Regions from separate parts of the Paenibacillus sp. FSL R5-0766 genome, predicted to be linked through region 2. Evidence: riboswitches for the same ligand, from Rfam matches in the RefSeq annotation. Region 2 holds a riboswitch; each other region holds the start of a gene.
The links. A riboswitch is a leader RNA that binds a small molecule or an ion and turns the genes downstream of it on or off. The one in region 2 is predicted to bind cyclic di-AMP.
Positions count from the first base shown of each region.

Region 1: another riboswitch for cyclic di-AMP. It lies ahead of MKY66_RS00530 (C40 family peptidase); the one in region 2 lies ahead of MKY66_RS10370 (C40 family peptidase).
Region 3: another riboswitch for cyclic di-AMP. It lies ahead of MKY66_RS07180 (hypothetical protein); the one in region 2 lies ahead of MKY66_RS10370 (C40 family peptidase).

Region 1 covers NZ_CP150227.1:106,777-113,892, reverse strand. The annotation lists gene MKY66_RS00545 (YwhD family protein) at 1-193, opposite strand, end outside; gene MKY66_RS00540 (M1 family metallopeptidase) at 295-2,286, shown strand; gene MKY66_RS00535 (hypothetical protein) at 2,297-3,148, shown strand; cyclic di-AMP (ydaO/yuaA leader) riboswitch at 3,394-3,531, shown strand; gene MKY66_RS00530 (C40 family peptidase) at 3,571-4,005, shown strand; gene MKY66_RS00525 (GNAT family protein) at 4,360-4,854, shown strand; gene MKY66_RS00520 (cytochrome c) at 5,005-5,361, shown strand; gene rbsK (ribokinase) at 5,437-6,420, opposite strand; gene MKY66_RS00510 (4a-hydroxytetrahydrobiopterin dehydratase) at 6,466-6,762, opposite strand; gene MKY66_RS00505 (hypothetical protein) at 6,793-6,987, opposite strand; gene MKY66_RS00500 (hypothetical protein) at 7,013-7,116, opposite strand, start outside.
Region 2 covers NZ_CP150227.1:2,270,084-2,277,199, forward strand. The annotation lists gene MKY66_RS10340 (glycosyltransferase family 4 protein) at 1-344, shown strand, start outside; gene MKY66_RS10345 (hypothetical protein) at 478-1,533, opposite strand; gene MKY66_RS10350 (xanthine phosphoribosyltransferase) at 1,738-2,319, shown strand; gene MKY66_RS10355 (hypothetical protein) at 2,417-2,746, shown strand; gene MKY66_RS10360 (hypothetical protein) at 2,866-3,084, shown strand; gene MKY66_RS10365 (carboxymuconolactone decarboxylase family protein) at 3,226-3,555, shown strand; gene MKY66_RS10370 (C40 family peptidase) at 3,629-4,093, opposite strand; cyclic di-AMP (ydaO/yuaA leader) riboswitch at 4,099-4,230, opposite strand; gene pelA (pectate lyase) at 4,650-5,612, shown strand; tRNA gene MKY66_RS10380 (tRNA-Leu) at 5,751-5,835, shown strand; gene MKY66_RS10385 (carbohydrate-binding protein) at 5,981-7,116, opposite strand, start outside.
Region 3 covers NZ_CP150227.1:1,619,012-1,626,127, forward strand. The annotation lists gene MKY66_RS07155 (hypothetical protein) at 1-515, opposite strand, end outside; gene MKY66_RS07160 (hypothetical protein) at 543-746, opposite strand; gene MKY66_RS07165 (urease accessory UreF family protein) at 1,013-1,714, opposite strand; tRNA gene MKY66_RS07170 (tRNA-Leu) at 2,158-2,240, shown strand; gene MKY66_RS07175 (glutathione peroxidase) at 2,390-2,869, opposite strand; cyclic di-AMP (ydaO/yuaA leader) riboswitch at 3,243-3,417, shown strand; gene MKY66_RS07180 (hypothetical protein) at 3,533-3,931, shown strand; gene MKY66_RS07185 (HAD family hydrolase) at 4,059-4,742, shown strand; gene MKY66_RS07190 (Nramp family divalent metal transporter) at 4,879-6,174, opposite strand; gene MKY66_RS07195 (organic hydroperoxide resistance protein) at 6,575-6,994, shown strand.

The sequences.
Region 1 (7,116 bases), 2.2 Mb from region 2:
ACTTGATATTGCGTTCCACTTTGCTCTTCGCATGCATCGCACCGATATCGATTTTGGCTTCGCCATTATCAATAATGACCGGGGAAAGGTTATTCAGATCAATGGAGCCTGCACCGAAGCCTTTATGCTTGCTTTTTGCACTAACGATATTCAAGGCAATCTGTTTTTTGCCGTTTTGCTCGTTTTGGTCCATGTTTATAGCCTCCAAGGGTTGATACAAATATTTTAACTAATAATTGCCCCATTGCAAACATATACATGCTGTAGATGCTTGTCAACGGGAGGTATTTAACGATGATTCCACGACGCGCCAAGAGCTGGCTCACTGCATCCCTGGCCCTGTGTGTACTTGCCGGAGGGATATGGATCACTCTGGGTTATAATCGCTCAACTCATTCCGAATTGCCAGTACTCGCCCCCGAATCGGGCAAGCCCAAGGCAATAGCTCCAACTCCAGCACCTCCAGAAAGTGTACAGACCCCTACAGCCGAAGTGTACAGCAACCGTGTTGTGGAATATCACATGGATGTGAAGCTGGTCGAAGGAAACGTATTGGAAGGGACTCAGACGATTACCTGGACACATCCAGGCAAAAAAACCGTCAGCGAGCTTTACTTTCATATGTATCCCAACGCCTTCTCTTCTGCTGACACCACCTTTATGAGGGAATCCGGCGGAAAGCTTCGGGGTGATGTCATGCCTACCAATGGTTACGGCTCCATGAACATTACCGAAATGAAAACGGAGGACGGGCTCTCTCTCCTGCACCGGATGCAGTATGTGCAACCAGATGACGGAAATATCAAGGACACCACCCTCATTAAAGTACGCCTGCCCAAACCCGTCAAAGGCGGGGAAAGCATCACGCTCCACACCCGATTTGAAGTGAATCTGCCAAAGATTTTTGCACGGATGGGAACTGCTGATCACTTTGTCATGGCAGGTCAATGGTTTCCCAAATTAAGTGCCTATGAACCTGTAGGCAGGCGTGGACGAACAACGGAAGGCTGGAATCTGCACCAGTACCATGGCAATTCAGAGTTCTACGCCGACTTCGGTATATATAGTGTGCGTATTCGGGTGCCTGAAACATACAAAGTGGCTGCTACCGGATTTCCAACGCAGCAAGCCGTGGTGAAGAACGGAGAAAAGGTCTATCAATTCTATGCCGATGATGTGCATGACTTCGCCTGGGCAGCCTCACCCGATTTTGTGTACGCCGAGGAACCATTCTCTGCACCCAATGTGCCTGGTGTACGAATCAAGTTATATCTGGACCCAGCTCATCAGGATCTGAAAGAACGTTATTTCCATGCTGCGAAGGCGGCTCTAGCCAATTATAGCAAATGGTTTGGCCCATATCCTTACGCTACCTTATCCATCGTAGTTCCACCCAAAGTGGGGAACGGTGCTGGAGGTATGGAATACCCTACGCTAGTTACGGCCTTTGGAGCCGATGACACTACGCCAGGTTATGACCTGGAACGTACCGTAATCCACGAGATCGGACACCAGTACTTCTACGGCATGGTTGCCAGCAACGAATTCGAGGAGGCCTGGCTGGATGAGGGGTTCACCTCTTATGCAGAAGACAAACTGATGGAGCAGGAATACGGATTGATTCCGAATCTGCCGGTACAATCGGGACTGATTACGTCTCCTTCATCCTTAACACAAGAATCCTGGAAGTTTGATTCACAGAATGAGTATGCAGCCAATGTCTATACACGTGGCAAGCTTGTATTGCTTGGTATTGAACATCAAGTCGGTGCAAAAAAGATGGAACGCATTCTCTCTACCTATGTGAAGAAGTACCGCTTCAAACATCCCACTTCGGCTGATTTTCAGAACGTTGTGGAACAAGTGACCCGCACTTCCTGGTCTGATTATTTTGATCAGTACGTCTTTGGTGACGGGATGGCTGACTTTGCTGTAGAGAAGATTCGTGTTACGCCCGTACAGAAAGACGGTCAAACATTGTACGAGTCATCCGTGACGATCGCAAAAAAAGGGAGTGATTACAGCGCCGTTCCTGTTCGCATTGCTTTTGAAGATGGGCATATCCTCACCAAACAATGGAATGGAAAAGAAGATCGCATCACGTATAAATTAACTCACACATCTCCCGTATCCTGGGCCATGACCGATCCCCTGTACACGATCGTGCTGGAGAACCGCCATATGAACAATTTCCTGAAATCCGGACTGGATGAGCGGGCGAAGTCCCGCTGGAGCATGAGTGTAACCAAACTAATAGAAGCCATATTCGGAGGTCTGTCATGGTGAGGTGGAAACGGTGAAAGCGAAAATACGTGAAGGCTGGTTTCTCGTCCGTCAGCATATGTTCATTGCAGCAATCTTATTTCTCTATCAACTCATTTGGGGATATTTCTTCTATCGAATGGTACAATCGGCGGTCATCCCACTACTCCTGCGCTATCCGAATGCTGATGCCGGGGAGTTGAGTACACTTTTGTTCAAAATGGAAAGTCAACTTAACCTGTCTACCCATCCGGAGGTTCATCGTTATCTATGGATTCTAGGGGGCATGCTGCTGGTTCGGATGTTGATCAGCCCCCTCATTCAGGCAGGACTGCTCTACTCACTTCAGCACTTTAATTCTACAGAAGAGCGCATCCCCTTTGTCCGCGGAATCAAAAATCTGTGGAAACCGATGCTGCTGCTCCACACCATACGTACTTTATTGATACTTCTGCCCGCCTACTGGCTCATACCGAAGCTCTACTCGATTCTCATGGACGGATTTCATTCCCTTCAATTACTTTTGCCTGGTATCCCTTATGTTGTTGCCTGGATTTTATATGGTTGGATCATCCACCACGCCATACTCTACATGCAGTTCGGTGTTTCGGCACCAGAAGGAGAAGGCGGGGCTCACGGTACCCTCAGAGCACTCTGGATTGCAATGCGTCATCTCATCGCTGTAATCGGCATTGCACTCCTGCTGGGCGGAGTACACCTGCTCGTCTTTGGGGCATTCACTTCAGCCTCATGGTTATTAACGGGACTTACCGGACTTATACTACAACAGACGTATCCACTTGCCAGATGTCTATTGAGTCTGTGGAAAATATGCAGCCATTTCCGATTATGGCAGTCCAAAATATCCAAAGGTGAGAGCAGATAGTTTAAAAATTGTTACCATCACATGTTAAACTCTTGCCCTAATATGTACTTAATAAATAGGCAAACCTCAACCTTTCCCCGTCAAAGGTCGAGGTTTTTTTGCTAAATTTGTTGTTAAACGTTGCCAAAGCCGTACTCCTCTGTTACAATAATCGCAGTGAGTTTTTAGTAACAACTTTGTAATCTTTACATTCATATTTGTAACTACTTAAAATTAAATCGTCATTTCTTGATTTCGCAGGTGCATAACTAGCATAGCCAAATTCCTGGCACCTGGGAAGCGGGGGAACCAGTTATGGGTGAATTGATCTTGCTACAGAGGGATCATAGGGGACCTTCAACCGAATCCTTAAGCTAACCTCGCAGGCATTGGAAGGGGAATATCTCTTGTTCAAGAAGAAATTAACCGCAGCTGTACTTAGCATCACATTCGCTTTATCACTTGGTGCAGGTAGCGCATTCGCAGATTCAAAGATGGACACAGTAATTGATTCAGCAATGGGAACTACATACAAAAGTGGGGGAACAACGCTTAACGGCTTTGACTGCTCCGGATTTACACGGTATGTATTCGACAAGTTGGGTATTGATTTGGCACGCCAATCCAGTTCCCAATTCGACATGGGCGATTCCGTATCCCGCATGGAAATGAGAGCTGGCGATCTGGTGTTCTTTAATACAACAGGTAAAGGCGTATCTCATGTAGGAATCTTTGTAGGAGATGGAAAGTTTGCACACTCCTCTTCTTCCAAAGGCGTTACGATCAGTGCATTGAGTGAAAACTATTGGGCCAATCGTTATGTTGGCGCGAAACGGATTATGAGCACGGACGCATATGAATCACTGGCCCTTGACTAGGGACAAGCTGAGCAACATGATGCTGTAACCATTAACCATACTGGAACGAAGCAAGAAGCATAACAGAACCGCCCGGTACATTCTCCGCAGGAATGTATCCGGCGGTTTTTTTGTGCTTCAATCCTTATTCATGTTACAAGTTATACTCGGGGTATATCCTGCGACATCAACAGGTTCATTTTGCGTTCGTTCGTCCGTGCCCTTATGATGTTTTTACCCATCCCGTTATAATATAAACGAAATTACCGGAACTTTTGTTTCATTTTTTTCTTGGGAAGGAAGACTTGCTAAATGAACATCTCTTTTGTAGAGTGGACAAAGAGTTCTGTTTCAAGGAAAGGAGCATGCAGGTGTATGAAGGAAACCCCTGTGACGTTTCACGTTGTACCCATGCGAGAAGAACATGCGGAGCTTATCTGCAGTTGGCAGTATGACCCGCCTTACAATATCTACAGCTGGCTCCCCTGGGAGCAGATGAAAGCTCTGGAAGTGGAATTCGGAGATGCACAGCTGCGGCAGGAGCAATATGCGATCGTCCTGGATCAGAACGATCGTATATGTGGATTTGCTCAATACTTCCCACTTGAAGGGGTAACCCGGATTGGCCTTGGCATGCATCCAGAGCTGTGTGGTCAGGGTCAAGGGACAGCTTTTGTCACTGCTATTGTACAGGAAGCCATTCGCCGAAATCCCACGAATGAGATTGATCTGGAAGTACTCACTTGGAATGCTCGTGCCATTCAAGTCTATCTGAAGAGTGGATTTGTCACCCAGGATACATACGAACGACAGACCCCAAGCGGCCTGAAGCCCTTTCACTGTATGGTTTATGAAGGGCCTCGCGGTTAGAATCCATTGCAAAACAACCAAATTCGCCCCTTGTTATGTGATTAGTTCAAAAAATTCCCACAAAATGCTATGATGTCAGTACAGGTTCCGTTATAATGATATGGATAGTTTCAGGTTAGATGATCTTTCATTCTGGAGGGGACATAAGGGATGCACAAATGGATCATGAGCGGAGTATTTTTTGCAGCATGCGCTTTAGCTATTGTTTTAATGTTTACGCTTCCAGGGAAAGAAGAAGTGGCTGAAGAAGCCAAACCAACCATGCCGGAAGTAACATTGGATGCCGGACAAGCTGAAGCACTGGTCAAAGCCAATTGTATCTCCTGTCACGGGGATCAGCTTCAAGGTGGCGTAGGACCTGCTCTGGCCAACATCGGCAGCCAGGATGATCTGGAGAAGATCTATTCTACGATTGTCAAAGGTAAAGGTGGTATGCCTTCCTTCAAGGGCAAGCTACAGGATGAAGAGATTGCCAATATCGCCATGTGGCTGTCAGAGAAGAAATAATCTCTGCACACGCATAACAAAGAGGCCCTTTAATCCCCTTTTGGGAGAATAAGAGCCTCTTTGTTATATCAATTATTAGGCATCTAGCGCGTGCTCGGCCAGAAAGGCCTCAACTTCACGTGCGGACGGCATCCCGGACTGGGCACCGAGCTTTGTCACGGATAACGCGGCCGCACCCATGGCGAAGCCTACGGCCGCGTCCAAGGTCTCACCGCGCGCGAGGGCTACCGCCAGCGCGCCGTTGAAGCAATCGCCAGCGCCGGTCGTATCGACGGCGCTTACGGCGTAGCCGGGCGCACGGCACGCGCCGGCACGCCCTGCTTGTACGCGGCCACCAGGCGCCGCCGCGTACACAGCCCCCTCGGGGCCGAGCGTCGTAACGACAGCGGCCCCGAGGGATGCGGCGAGCTCTGCGACCGCCGCATCCAGGTCTTCCGGCCGGAGATGATCCCGGCCGGTAAGCACGGCAAGCTCACTGCGGTTCGGCGTGACAACGTCGACGCACCGCAGGAGCTCCTGGGGTAGACCCGGCACCGCGGGAGCCGGGTTGAGCACCACCAGTGCGCTGCCTTCAGCCGCCAGTTGGGCGGCGCGGGTAACCGCTGGCAGCGGGATCTCCAGCTGCAGCAGCACCGCTGCGGCTGCAGTCAGGCTTTTTACCGTATCCGCCTCTTCCAGCATCTCAGGCACCACTTGCCCATTCGCACCAGGAATAACGATAATCCGGTTGTCTCCCCGAGAGAGCCAGATGGAAGCCGTCCCAGTAACCGTGTCTTCCAATCTGCGAACCTGCGAGACATCTGCACCACTTTCCGTCAGACTGTGCAGCAGACGTTCGCCAAAACCATCCGATCCCACCGCACCAATCATTGTGGTCTGTCCACCCAGACGCGCAGCAGCGACAGCTTGATTTGCACCTTTGCCGCCAGCGAGATAGTGGAGTTCCTCCCCGCTCACTGTCTCTCCCTCTTCCGGAATCGTATCTGTCTTCACCACGAGATCCATATTGAGACTGCCTACGACAGCAATAAGAGGTTGTTCCTGATTATAGTCTGACATGTATGGGTTCACTCACTTTCGGGCGTGCGATAATAACCAACCTTGTTATTCCGACCTCATTTTGTCATAAGCTTCGTTGTACTGCCCTGCTTCCTTAATATCTACAGATGTAATACCGCCCGCATCCCATGACGTAAGACGCAGCGTAACCGTTGTATAGTCAATCGTAATAAAAGGATGATGATTGAACGCTTCCGAGATCGCAGCGACCTCATCCACAAATGCAATCCCTTTCATGTAGTTGGAGAACACAAATTTGCGTACAATCCACCGTCCCTCTTCCAGTTCCCAGCCTTCCAGCCTCCCCAGATGAGCTTCGACTTCCTCTTGCGAAAAAACCATGCGTTATCTTCCTCCCCATAGGATGGTACATTACAGACGTATGTCCGTATAACCACCGACACCTTCGGTCCGATCAACAGCAACCTCAAAGGCCAGGCTCACCGCCATGCGGTTGGCCCATTTCACGACTAACATCTTACCACGGACAAGCTTCAAAATCCAATCACCTACATGGCATAGAACCACTAACCATAAGGCTTTGGGGGAAATTCCAGTTCCATTCATCCCCCTGAAAATGCATATAAACACACTAAATTAAAGGTACAAATGTCAACTCTTCTTCCCCGATCAAAATATGAATGCGGTGCTGCTCCTTATCATGGATGACCACGCCACTTCCAACCGGAATAACAG
Region 2 (7,116 bases):
TGCACCCTGAGGAATTCATGCCATTCTTTGATATTTTTGTACTTCCTTCACGGGCAGAAGCATTTGGTTCCGTCTTCGCTGAAGCGGCGCTGAGTTGTCTTGCCCTTGTGGGTACAGATGTAGGTGGTATACCGGAACAGATCGAAAACGGTAGCAATGGGTTGCTTGTACCGGCAGAAGATCCTTCTGCGTTGGCTGAAGCGCTTGAAAAGGTGATGCTGGACCCGGCTTATCGTTATGAACTTGCCCGTTCAGCGTGTGAAAAAGCCAAAACACATTACTCGCTCGGCAGATCGGTCAATGAGTTGAAAAAGATGTATCTACAGTTTCCTGGCAAAGCCTAAAATGTAGAGCAAAAAGTGCGAGCCGCTGTGCTAAACAGCGGCTTTTTGTCATGTTTAAGGAAAGAATACCCACAATGACTTGGGGTTATGAGCAAACGGATGCTCATATTCATGAAGTACATAACTGTGAGATTTATATATTGTTGCGTTTACGAAAGGCGCCCCAGCGGTTCAGTACCAATTTGGCAGCCCAAAACAGTGCCATACTTCCGAAGATAGGGTAAAGGATGGACAGCAGGGAACTGAATCCAAACTGACTGAGTGAGTAACACAACAGCATAATGGTTAATGTAATGAAACGGGGATGAACACGTATATGTTGCCTGAGTTGCAAGGTCATTCCATAGATATCGGCTACAAAGGTACTGAATATTTCCATGAAAATAAGGGATACATATACAGATTGCACTGCCCATCCAAGTTGAAAGGCAATGCTGCCCATCGGGATTTCGAATTGAATGATGCCGGGCATCTGGGCTGACATGGCAAAATGAGCTGCCATCAGCATGAAACCTACGCCAATTCCACCCAATACTCCACCCCACTTCAGCACATTCCGACTACGGATCTGGTTACCTACTGGCACAAGAACAGCTTGAGCCAACACCAGATTGAATGAAGTATACAACAGTGGAGACAGCCACACTTGAATAGGGTTTGAATCTGTCGTCAGTGTGATGAATCGGGAAGCACCTGGATGATGGATGGTACTGGTGATCATGAGCAGAGATAACAGGAGCATCATGGGCACGACAATGCTATTCATTTGTAGGATGGCCTGAATGCCTCGACCCAGAAGCAGATATGACCCTACAAGTGTGACGATCAGACCTGTCTGATAATGCAAACCCAGATGTTCGACAAAAACGGAACCTGCTCCGGCAAGCATGACACTGTTCACGCCAATGAGAATGAGAAGGGTCACCCAGGTAATCCATTTGCCCGCCTTGTGGCCGAATAAATGTTTGTTCAGATCCTCATAAGAGCGAGACCCGGTATCGTGAGCGATCAGCATCATTTTGGTACCTAACCAGACAAAGAGCATGGTGGATAAGCCTATGGTGATGGTGGCCCATTTGCCATACTGGGTAAAAAACTGCAAAATTTCCTGCCCTGTAGCGAAGCCGGCTCCAACAACCGTTCCGATGTATGTAAATGCGATCTGCAGCACCCGAAATGCCTGTTTCATGTGTTTCCCCTCTCAGGCCCCTGTATAGTTTGGACATGCGGGTACCATGGTACAAGGTATGCTTGACCCACGAAAGTCATGACAATCGATAATGAGCTTAGGCTTGAAATGCGTCCCAAGGACAGCGCGCAGGCAATTTCGCTTGAACTTATAGATAGATATATGATACTTTTACCTCATAGGATAGGCTTGGGAGGTCAAATCATGGAATTATTGAAACAACGAATATTACAAGAAGGTGTGGTTATCTCGGATCATGTATTAAAGCTGGATGGTCTGTTGAACCACCAGATTGATCCTGCATTAACGATGGAGATGGGACGTGAGTTTGCTGCCCGTTTTCGTGAAAGTGGAGTAACTCGAGTAATCACGGTAGAATCCTCAGGGATTCCGGTTGCGTTTGCCGCAGCCTATGAACTTGGGGTGCCCCTTGTATTCGCCCGTCGCAAAAAAACACTTCTGGCTGATCCTGATGCTTACTGTGAACGTGTACCGTCCTTTACCAAAGGAATTGTAACTGATATTATGGTATCCCGCGAGTTCATTCATGAGAATGACCGCATTTTGTTCATTGATGATATTATTGCCAATGGAGATGCCGCTCGTGGCGTCATCAAAATTATCGAGCGTTCCGGTGCGGAACTTGTCGGATTCGGCGTTGTGGTCGAGAAAAGTTTCCAAGCAGGGGCACGCACGATTCGTGAACAGGGTATTCCGGTGGAAGCCTTGGTACGCATTCGTTCCCTGAACGATGGTACGGTACAATTTGACGATAACGAAATGTGACATTTTAAAGGAATAGGGCCTATTTTTTGAACTATGCCTTTGCATGACCGCAGATTTCATTTATAATGGGGTTATGTTAGGGAGAGGAGGCAACACCATGGGGAACCAACTGGCAACAGAACAATTTTTTAATGATAAGCTGGCGGAATCGAAAGTTCATTTTGAACGTGCCCTGGATTGTAAACATACGGAATTCGATGACCTTTATCCCTATATGATTGAACATCCTCAATTTTTCTGGTACAAACGCTATGTTGCCTGGTCAGAATTACTGACGATTGTAGGCTTGTGCGAAGAGTTGTCCTTCTCTTGGAAAGAACAATTTACACCGCATCAAGTGGAGTACCTTGAAGAACGTGTGATGTCCGCCAAAGTGCTTGATTTTTGGTTTGAGAAGAACGACAGCAAAGAGCACGCGCAGCGGTAACTTTCAGTCGGGACATAATTTCGAATGACATGACAGTCCAATACAGTCACGTGAGACCTAAATGACTTTTCATTTAGGTCTCTTTTTGTAAATAAATTTGAAATATAGGAGCCATGAATATGATTAGTGATACAGAATTGGACGCCCTGCGTCTGTCAGGTGAGAAAGTTAGAGTCGTACGGGACGAGCTGGAATCGAACGACGTGAAGGGGATTGTGGTTGCCTGGGATGGCGAGCAGGTACTTATCCGTCGTCAGAATCGACGTGTCGTTAAGCTGGACCGAGGTTACAGCTATCAGCTGTTCAGCGAGCCGCGCCAGAGTCCACTTAGTGAGTAACAGCTTATAATTATGGCAGAGCCATGCGCGTTAAATGTTTGGAATTACCATGATTTCTTGGCATAAATGGCTCACTCGGGAGAGAAGATAGGTACAGTGAGGAAGATCTGTAACTATAGCCGAGAGGGTGTGCTACAAGCCATGACATTGATGAATGATAAAGTTCATGCCTACAAGGATCAGATTGGAGCATTAAGCGATGTGCTGCCAGGTGTGGTGAAGTCGTATCATGAGTTTACCGGAGAATGTTTCCAACCTGGCGTGATTGATGCGAAGACAAAACAGCTAATTGCACTCGGTATTGGATTATTCGCCAACAATGAGGTATGTACCTTCTACCATGTAGAAGAAGCCCGTGCCAAGGGAGCAACAGATCAGGAGATTATGGAGACCGTTGCGGTGGCCGGAGCTGTTGGAGGAGGACATGCCCTGTCTCAGGGTGCGATGCGAGTGCAGAAGGCGCTGCATTAGTAAGCAATGCAACATACATTTTTAAGTGCAAAAAAGGCATCCGGTTAATAACCGATGCCTTTTTGTATGTGAATTACATTTTACCTAACATTTTATCATACATAAACTGTCCAGTTACCCGACGTGCTGTTACATAGCGGTCATTAAAGTATGGATTCGATAACTTTGTGATGCTTACACCTTTACTGCTGGAGGCATGAGCGAATTGTCCGCCGCCGATATATACACCTGTATGTGAAATGCCTTTGCCTGTTGTATTAAAGAACACCAGATCACCTGTCCGAACATTGCTCTTGGATACCGGAGTACCTGCTTTGGCTTGCTGCTGAGAAGTACGTGGCAATTCAATGCTGTATTTGTTGAAAAGATATCTCATAAAACCAGAACAGTCGAAGCCGGCTACAGTTGTGCCACCCCATTTGTAAGGAATACCTGTCATGTTGTTCACTACGGAGTTGATACTGCTTGCCTCTGTGCTTGTTGCCCCGGATGTAAATAATACAGCTGCTCCAAAAATGGAGATAATCAGTTTTTTCAAAATCAATGTTCTCCCTTCGATGCCTACGGAGTTAGCTAAGGGTTCGGTAGAAGGTTCCCTATATTTCCTATGTATAAGAATAATTCACCCAAATTGGTTCCCCCGTTTTCAAACATGAAACTCGGCAATGAATAATTAAGTTTTTGTAACTATTTGAAACTATATTGCATAAATGCGTAATTGTCAAACCTATTTAAAACCCTTCGTAATACCTCAATGTTAGCGGAATTAAGGTTTTTATATGAAAGAAGGGATCAAGTTTGGGTATCATTCATGACAAAAACGTCATTATTGATTCGTTTAAGACGAATTTGGATAAATAAATAGGTTTGTCATGAGTTAAAAGAACTATCCCGTTATGTAGAATTAGAGAGATTATATTCATTAAGTTGCATATATTGACAAAAATCGATTTTTTGCATATTATCTGATTATCCAATCCACATATTGGATTAAAATTGATTTTATTATGCGATAAATACAAATAAAGGAGGTTCAGGGACGCGTATCATAAGTAAAGTAGAAGTGGAAGATTTATAAAAACGAACATAGGAGAGTGTTACAATTGAAAGCGAAGAAAATAATTACTTTTGTCCTGGCATGTACGATGGTGTTCTCAGCAGTTGGAATGGCAGTTCTCCCTGTAGGGACGGTATCTGCTGCGGATGCATCGGGTACGACAGCGAGTATTTCTGATATTTTGAAGAACCAGCTGCCCGATGGAGGTTGGAGAAAAGATTATAAACAGACAAGTGGAGAGTGGGCAAAGTCCACGATAGACAACAAGGCTACATACTCAGAAATTAGAAGATTGGCGAAGGAATTTAAAAAGACGAATGATCCGCGATACTCCACAGCTGCAATCAAAGGAATTAACTTTTTGATCAACATGCAGTATTCAAACGGCGGATGGCCACAAGTCTACCAAAGCTCCGGATATCACAAGCACATCACTTACAATGATGATGCCATGATTAATGTAATGATCATGCTGGATGAAGTAGCGGCACGCAAAGGTGATTTCTCGTTTATCGACAGCACACTTGCTAACCGCAGTAAAAACTCAGTTGCCAAAGGTGTGGAGGCGATTCTGAATACACAGGTCGTTTCAGGGGGTAAGCTGACAGCATGGGGACAACAACATGATTCCAGTTCCCTTAAACCGGCGAGCGCAAGAATCTATGAAGTGCCATCGCTGACAGCTGGAGAGAGTGTAACGATTGTTAAATTTCTGAAAACCAGACCTGCTAACGCTAAAATTACCGCATCCATTAAAGGAGCGGAGGCTTGGTTTAACAAGGTGAAAATTACAGGTTACAAGTATGAAAGAGCTAATGGAGATAGTAAAATTATCGCTGATTCCAAAGCTGCGCCAATCTGGGCTCGTTTCTACGAAGTGGGAACGGATAAACCGATCTTTATTGGTCGTGACGGGGTCGTTAAATACAAACTAAGTGATATTGATAAAGAAAGAAGAGGCGGTTATGCATGGTATGGCAACTGGCCTTCCAAGCTGTAATTTGTAGTTAAAGGTAAAGCCCGAATCGACATGGACGTCTGTTTCGGGCTTTATTGTTATTATTTTCAGTGTTGACATGATAGATTCCACATGATATATTATCTCTTGTCGCCGATATTGATCACGGAGATACAATATGCGGTCGTGGCGGAATTGGCAGACGCGCACGGTTCAGGTCCGTGTGGGCTAACCCCCCGTGGAGGTTCGAGTCCTCTCGACCGCATCTAAAAAAAGACTCCTTAAGCTAACGCTTAAGGAGTCTTTTTTTGCATTTTTTGATCTAACACTAACTTTAGATTTGAGTATCCAAGAGGTTAGTGCTTAGCTGCACGTACAGCAAATGGTCTTCCATCAGCCATATGGAACGTTTATTGCGCTGCGGTAACATTAACGCTGTCAATATTCGGTCCTTCCGATCCAGTGGTGACCACTTTCAATGTATTGGTCCCCGTGTTCATGGGGACCTGAATTGTTTTTTCAACCCAAGTGGACCAGCTTCCCGTAGCTGGAAAGGGCTCGTTGCTGATGACTTTGGTTCCGTTAACAAAAATGTCGAGGTTCCGAGTGCCGCTTTCCAGCGCATAACGAAACTTTACGTTTTTGGTACCTGTTGTCGTGTTATTAATGCCGTTCCATTGAATGGCCGAACCAGTCATCGCATTGAAGTTAACATACCCGGAGCCAGTATAACCGGGGTAGATTGTTTCAATGCCAGCTTCCGTAAGTGACGTTCCGGTCTCGGCTTCATACGTAGTGCCACTGCCTGTATTCCCGCCGCTATTTCCGCCAGTAACGTTGGCAACAAACGTTGTTACGCTCTGAGGCGGGAGCTGTGCCGTGAAGGCTCCATTGGATACGGTAAGCGGGGTTCCGCTTGCCAGGTTTCGACTGCTGTCCGTAATCCATGAGGACACAGTGGAGGCATTACCATTCTGCAGAACGAATTTTTGGCTTGTAACTGAAGTTCCGCGGTTAATTGCCACAACGACGACTTTGTTATCACCTTTATAGGCTGAGACAAATGTGTTTGTATCTGGATTTTTCGTTGCATCAACTCGCAGGTAGCCTGGACGAACGAATTTAGAGAAATGAGCCATATTATACCCGCGTTTGCTTATGGTACCGTCCTCTTTCATCGGACCATACTGTCTGCGGATGTACCACCACACATAGGCCTGGAAATCACCTTCTACCATGGCATTGTGCATGTGATAGGAAACGTCCAGTGCTTCAGGCCAGCGGTCTGCTGAGTTGTTATCACTGTTCGGAACATACACCTCAGTCATCCACAGTTCTTTACCGGCTCCTTTTTGCTTAAAGAGAGGGTAGGCAAAATTCGAAATCTGGGTTCCATACGTATGTGCTCCCAGAATGTCCATGTTGGCAAGTGCCTGCGGATCATTCAGGATTGGGTCGGATATGTTCTTTAAGTACTGGAAGGATTCAGGCGCCATGACTTTGGTACCTTGAATGGACCCGGCATTTTCTTTCATGAATCGAAGGA
Region 3 (7,116 bases), 650 kb from region 2:
CAATGTTCCTCTTCGTCCTTGATTTGTTTGCAGACGGCGCAAATAGGCAGCAGTCCGCGCAATGTACGCACTTCAGACAATGCCTTCTTCAATTGGTGTTCTGTCTTTCTTTGTTCGGTAATATCCATGTGCGCAATTAAAGTGAGATCGGTATCCAGAATTGAATTCGCATAAGATAGAGGGGTGAGTTCTACACGAAACCACCTCTTTTCGTTGTATACAGTATACACGCAGATGTCATATGTATGATTTCGATTAAAGGGTATTCCGCGTTCTTTCAAATTCTGTGCGACAAGTGCCATGTTAGCGTTTTTGCTTCGTTTTGCCCAGGCTTCCGTCAGATGCAGGTAATGTCTATAACTACTGTGTGTATCCGGGTTTGGTGAGCATTGACCGAGTCCCTGTTGCCAGGCACGGTTACAACTTTGGATAATCCAATTGTGATCAACGATGATGAGCTGGTGACGTATGGACTGGAACGACAGCCTCTCCAGATCGGATGTAACATGTCTCATGGATGAGACCCTCCTTTGGCAGAAATCTTATCTCAGTTCATCTGGAATATCCAAAATATCAGCGACCAGGTGCCTGAATCGGGTTGCTTTGCGTGTGCCGTGAATAAGATTGGATAAACGATAGGGTGGGATGCCATGCTGTTCACAAAAGGTCTTCTGGTCCACTTGAAGTTCGGTTAGCCGTCGTTTGATGGCCCATCCGAACGGAGTAACTGGTTTCTTCTTGTTCAAAAGGGTTCACCCCTGGTTAGAATGTAGTATTCAGCCGCCCTTTCTTCATGTAGAATATATAGAAATGCGAGCTGTATGTTTCATTATATACGTAAATTCGTCATCTAACAATTAAAAAAGACGGAAAAAAGTGTATTTTGTGATGATAAATGGCGTAAATACGTAAATGAAACAAATAAAATGACAAAAAACACGTCGGCAAGGAGGTTGCCGCGTGTTTTTTAGTTTGTTTGAATGAAGGGGAGCAGGTATGAGGAGGAAGAGGATTAGGCCCTGTAGGCATGAAGTCCAGCTCCGAGCATATGGAAACTGGGGAAAAACGATTTCATGGACATCGAGGTTGGCTGTGCCAGTCCATCCGCAGCCGAGGCGCTGACGGTCTTCCATTCATTCTCCAGATCTGTGGCCAGGCGGACCATCAGATCCTTGGTTGTATCATTGTTCAGGGGAATGACTTTGGAGGCTTCGGTTATGCAGGCATTCATGGCTGAATGCAGGTAACCAAGGACCGCCTCCTCGACCGGGATGTCGAGGTGGTGGTTAATCCAGGCGTGAACAGTCGAGAGGCAACCAACCGAATCGTATTTGGCAAAGATCTGTTCGAGCTGGCTGAATTCAATCCAGGGGTGCAGAGCGCGTGCAAGTCTGATTAATCGTTTACCCATCGCGGCAGCTTGTTTTCTGAGATCTCCAGGGGTTCGCTGAACATGGACGAGCTTGTCGATCAGAGCTATCCGCCATGTATCCTTGTGATCTGCTGCGGTATAGATGCCTTTAATGGCCATACCTTCAAGACGAACAATGCTGGGATGCAACTGACAACGCATGAATGATTCGAGATCTTCAGCATTACGAATGGTACCCTCCCTGATGTGGATATCCATGCCGAAGGAATGGGTGAACCCTCCGACCTGAATAGAGGAATCAAGCAGTTTGACATAATCGAGCAGCTTATTCCCACGGTTCACAATCATTCGCCTCCTGTGTTCGTTAAATGTCACTTAAAGTGACATTTGTATTCCTTTTTGTTTGCTTTGTGTTTGGAAATCCGAATTATATGATAGTTATCATCCCATAAATGTCCGCTTTTTGTCAATAGTATCCGTGAATATTAATGGATTAAATCTATAATTTAATATTGTGTTATTTTATATAACTTATTGTGTTATTTATATGGCGAAGTGCAGGGTGGACTATATATAAGGAAGGACTATATATAAATGAATCAACAAGATCGGCTCTTACCGAAAAAGAGGGGATTAAATCTAATCATATGCAGTTCATGGGTAAAGATGACGAGATTATGCGATTTTTGATGAAAATACCTAGCTGAAAAAGAAGTATTAAATAATACTTTACTTTTGGTTCTGAACCCGGTATAATCAATTCTGTTGCCGATTATTTACGACATGCGGTCGTGGTGGAATGGCAGACACGCTATCTTGAGGGGGTAGTGGGCGTATGCCCGTGGAGGTTCGAGTCCTCTCGACCGCATCATATGAACGATTAAAAAGAAGCTTTCCATTAATGGAAAGCTTCTTTTTTTGTCTTTTTGAACAGTTTGACATCAAAGTTGAGAAAAAAAAGGCCATCCATTACCGGGGAAATGGTGCTCTACCTTCCGGCTACGGGTGGCCAATGTATTATTTTTGCAGCAAGTTTTTGATATCTTCTTCAATCTTGTCAGGTGTTGTTTTGGGAGCATAACGTTTGATTACCTGTCCGTTCTGATCCACAAGGAATTTGGTGAAATTCCATTTGATTGCTTTGGAGCCGAGCAGGCCAGGAGCTTCTGTGCTAAGGTGTTGGAAAAGAGGGTGAGCGCTTGAGCCGTTCACATCAATTTTCTCAAACATAGGGAAGCTTACGCCATAATTCATCTGACAGAACTCGGCAATATCGTCGGAAGATCCTTTTTCCTGTGCAAACTGGTTGCTTGGGAAACCAAGAACTTCAAATGGAGCATCTTGAAACTTGTCTTGCAGTTCTTGCAGTCCTTTGAATTGAGGGGTAAGGCCGCATGAGCTTGCCGTATTCACGATCAGTAACACTTTGTCACGGTAGTTGGACATTTCAACTTCTTGACCGCGAAGGGTATTCACTTTGTAATCGTAGACTGTCATCTAAATCGCCTCCATTTATTTACTCTTATATCTTCTATTATATTGGTTACAATTAAATATTGCAAAACTAATATGGTGTTAAAAGAATCAAAACAGGCAAGTTGTGCAGAATACGTGAATGAATTGGGATGTGATTATCGTTAGAGTGAGAATTAGATAGCCTTGAAGAGATAGATAGAGTATAACTTTGTTGTAAGCGTTATTATGGATGGGAATTGGCAAAAATCTGCCGATTCGGTGATCTGGGCGGACTTTACACCGACATGGCACGGGTGTATGATTCATTACGTAATTTCAATTTAAACTAAAATTGTACTTGAAAAACGAAACAAACGATAATATCGCTCGATCTTATCCTTAAGATATACGAACGATGTTTTAATCGCTGAGTTTCCATTCATTGATGAATGGGAAACGGGGGAACCAACGGAATGTGCTGTCCAGGACAGTGGCATTCATGGGGTGAATTTTCCGGTGACAGCCGGAAATAGGGCGACTCTCGCGCCCGAATCCGTCAGCTAACCTCGTAAGCGTTAAAGGGAGAGGCAACAAGCCGTACGCTGGTTCATGGTGTTTTCGCCATGGATTATTTAAGAAGCGTTCGGGAGGCCTTGGTCCCCCACGCTTCTTTTTTGTTGTCTTTTCACACCAAGGGAGGAACGAATGATGGATACTGAGATGATCTTAGTGACTGCTCCAAATGAAGCAGGACGCAAATTTATTAAATTGCTGATGTATAAAAAAATGCCGTTTGCCGTTCTAACCAACAGTGCAGGGGAAGAGCGCAGACTCCGTAGAATCGGAGTAGAACATGTCATTCGCATGAACACGGCTGCAGCTCAAAAATGGTTTTTGCCGCAGGGCAGCGTAGGCAACGTGTTTATTTTCGAGAACAGCCTGAATCTGACCTGTCGTTATTTACAGATCTGCCGTTCATGGACATCGAAATCCCTGTGCGTGATTACGGAGCAGAGTCATCCTAAGGGCATCTATCGGGGCATGGGCGCAGACCGGATTGTATATTCGCTCAATGGGGAAGTTGGCTTTCTCCTCAATGGTTAATGCCATAGCTTGTGATTGCTCAGGTGTAAGGTGCCTGTTATAATTGAATGTATCGATAAACGGAAGTTTGAGGAGACTCATGCATGATGGTGAGTCTTCTTTGTTATGCTTACAAGGAGGAATTGGCGTGCCGGATGTAGGTGGATTGAAATGGTTGTTTTTTGATGTTGGAGATACGCTGGTGGATGAATGGGAGCCGGTTGATGATATTATCGGACAGTTCGTCCGCGAAGCCTGTGCATTGGGGTATCCGGTGAAGATTGAGGCGGTACGCGAACTGTTCGCGAACTGTTACCAGAAATATGAGCAATGGCCTATGAGAGTGGCGATTCGCACATTCGTTGAAGACGAGGGACACCAGAAACAGATTCAGGACAAGCTGAAGTTTCAAAAAGATCTTGAACGTCCTTTTCCTTCAGCGGATTCTGTTCTTCAGCAGCTGTCACGGCATTATCACATTGGCATTATTGCCAATCAGAGTCCTGGAACGGAAGAGAGACTGGAGAGTTACGGCTTGCGGAAGTATGTTGATGTTCTGGCCTGCTCGGCTGAAGAAGGAGTGTCCAAGCCAGACCCTGAGTTATACGCTGTAGCCTTGAAGCAGGCCGGTTGTGAACCGGAGGAAGCCGTCATGATCGGCGATCGGATCGATAACGACATTATACCTGCACGGAAGCTGGGCATGCGTACGATTCGAATTATGCAGGGTTACGGAAGATTCCAACCAGATCTATCGGATGACCAACGTGCGGATTGGACTGTTGATTCATTGGATCAACTCCTGCCGTTACTGATACCAAATCAGGTTTAGATGATTGTTTATTGGAGTTTGAGTTTTACTATAAAAGGAAACACCTTGCTGTATTGCAACAATAAAGGCTGATTAACCTGGGTATAGAATACCGGAGTTGATCAGCCTTTTTAGTATTTAGTCGATAAGAACGAGATTAGAATAACCGAATCGTCTGAATGATCAGATATACATTCAACACAACGATAACAGCTGCAATGAACCATGAGATGATTTTGAGCCACAATTTGTTGGCGAATGCACCCATGCTTTTTTTATCACTCGTGAACATCACCAGGGGAATTACAGCAAAGGGCAATTGAAGAGACAGCACGACCTGGCTCAAAATGAGCAGTTCTTCTGTGCCGTGTTCTCCTGCAATCGCTGTGACAATTACCGCTGGGATGATGGCGATCAGACGTGTGACCAGTCTGCGCAGCCAAGCCGGAATTCGAATGTTCAGGAAACCTTCCATAACGATCTGCCCAGCGAGTGTACCTGTAAGGGTAGAGTTCTGACCTGATGCTAACAGCGCCACACCGAACAAGATACTTGCAACCGTAGTACCTAATAGAGGTGTCAGCAGATGATAGGCATCAGCGATCTCAGCAACCTGCGTCATACCAGCACTGTGAAATACAGCTGCAGATACAATCAGGATGGCTGCATTGATGAACAGGGCCAGTGTCAGCGCGATTGTAGAATCCATGGTCGAGTACCGAATGGCTTCTTTTTTGCCCTGTGGGGTCTGTTCGATCTGACGGGTCTGCACAATGGAAGAATGCAGGTACAGATTATGCGGCATCACGGTTGCTCCGATAATACCAATAGCGATATAGAGCATGGCCGGGTTTTGCAGAATCTCAACATTTGGTACAAAACCATGGAGAACACCGCCCATATCCGGTTTCGCCAGAAACAGATCAATCCCGAAGCAGAGGGCTATGGTTGCCATCAGCACAATGACAAGTGTTTCCAGAGCGCGGAAACCTTTGTTTTGCAGTACAAGAATCAGGAGTACATCAACTGCGGTGATGATAACGCCGTATAACATGGGGATGTTAAATAACAGCTTTAACGCGATGGCAGAACCTATGACCTCAGCCAGATCGGTAGCTGCAATGGCGAGTTCACACAGAATCCATAACATTATGACAACAGGCATGCTGAATCGTTCACGACAGGCTTGAGCCAGATCCCGTCCAGTGACGATGCCAAGCTTGCCAGCCAGCGACTGAAGGACAACGGCCATCAGGTTCGATAACAGGATAACCGATAACAAGGTATACCCGAACTGCGAGCCGCCTGCGATATCTGTCGCCCAGTTCCCGGGGTCCATGTAACCTACGGCAACGAGGTATCCTGGGCCTACAAAGGCGAGGAATTTCTTCCACCATGCAGCATTCTGCGGAACTTTCATGGAACTATGTGCTTCTCCAAGGGAAGGGGCCATGCCCGCAGTAGACAATGATTCTCTTGAAGGAGCGTTGAACGGATTTTTTTTACTCATACGATAATCACCTGACTTTGAATGATTGATTTGGAGATATTGATGCGGTACAAACCGCTCATGATATATATAAATTTTTATGTTTATTGTTACATTGTACTCCTTCAATTATTTTTGTCTAGTGCAACTTTTATGTATCAGCACAAAATTTCGGTTGTAGCTTGAATATACCCCTTCGTATATTACCCAACCTTAGGGAAAATACAGCCATGGCATTGAAATGCATGAAAATAATAAAGTTGTAAAAGCTGATAAAGATACAAAATTGCGTTTCAAAATGAGCCAGAAGTTTAAATTGAAAGGAAGGCAGTAAAAAACTATATGGATAAGGGAGAGATTCTTAATGGAAGCTTTATATACAGCAGTAGCGACAGTTAAAGGTGGACGTACAGGTTCTGTGACTTCTTCGGATGGCGTGCTTAAGCATGATCTGAAAATGCCAAAAGAGCTTGGAGGTTCCGGTGGTGAGGGTACTAACCCTGAGCAGCTTTTTGCCGCTGGATATGGAGCATGTTATGAAAGTGCCCTTGCCAATGTAGCACGCAAAGCAGGTGTGAAATTGGAGGATGTGGTCGTTACAAGTAACGTATCCATTGGTAAAGACCCTGCGGATGACGGTTTCCAGCTGTCTGTTCGTCTGGACGTGAGTATGCCTGGTGTGGATCACAGTCAAGCAGAGGAACTGGCCCGCAAGGCGCATGATTTCTGTCCATATTCCAAAGCAACACGCGGCAACATTGATGTTGTTTTAAACGTAGTCTAAGATTTGACTCCCGGCAAGTAAAGGGAACATATAGAGCAGGGTATCTCAGATACCTTGTTCGACTACAAAGCCCTGCTGGCAATCGGCAGGGTTTTGTGTTGATTATCATATAAGGACATGAT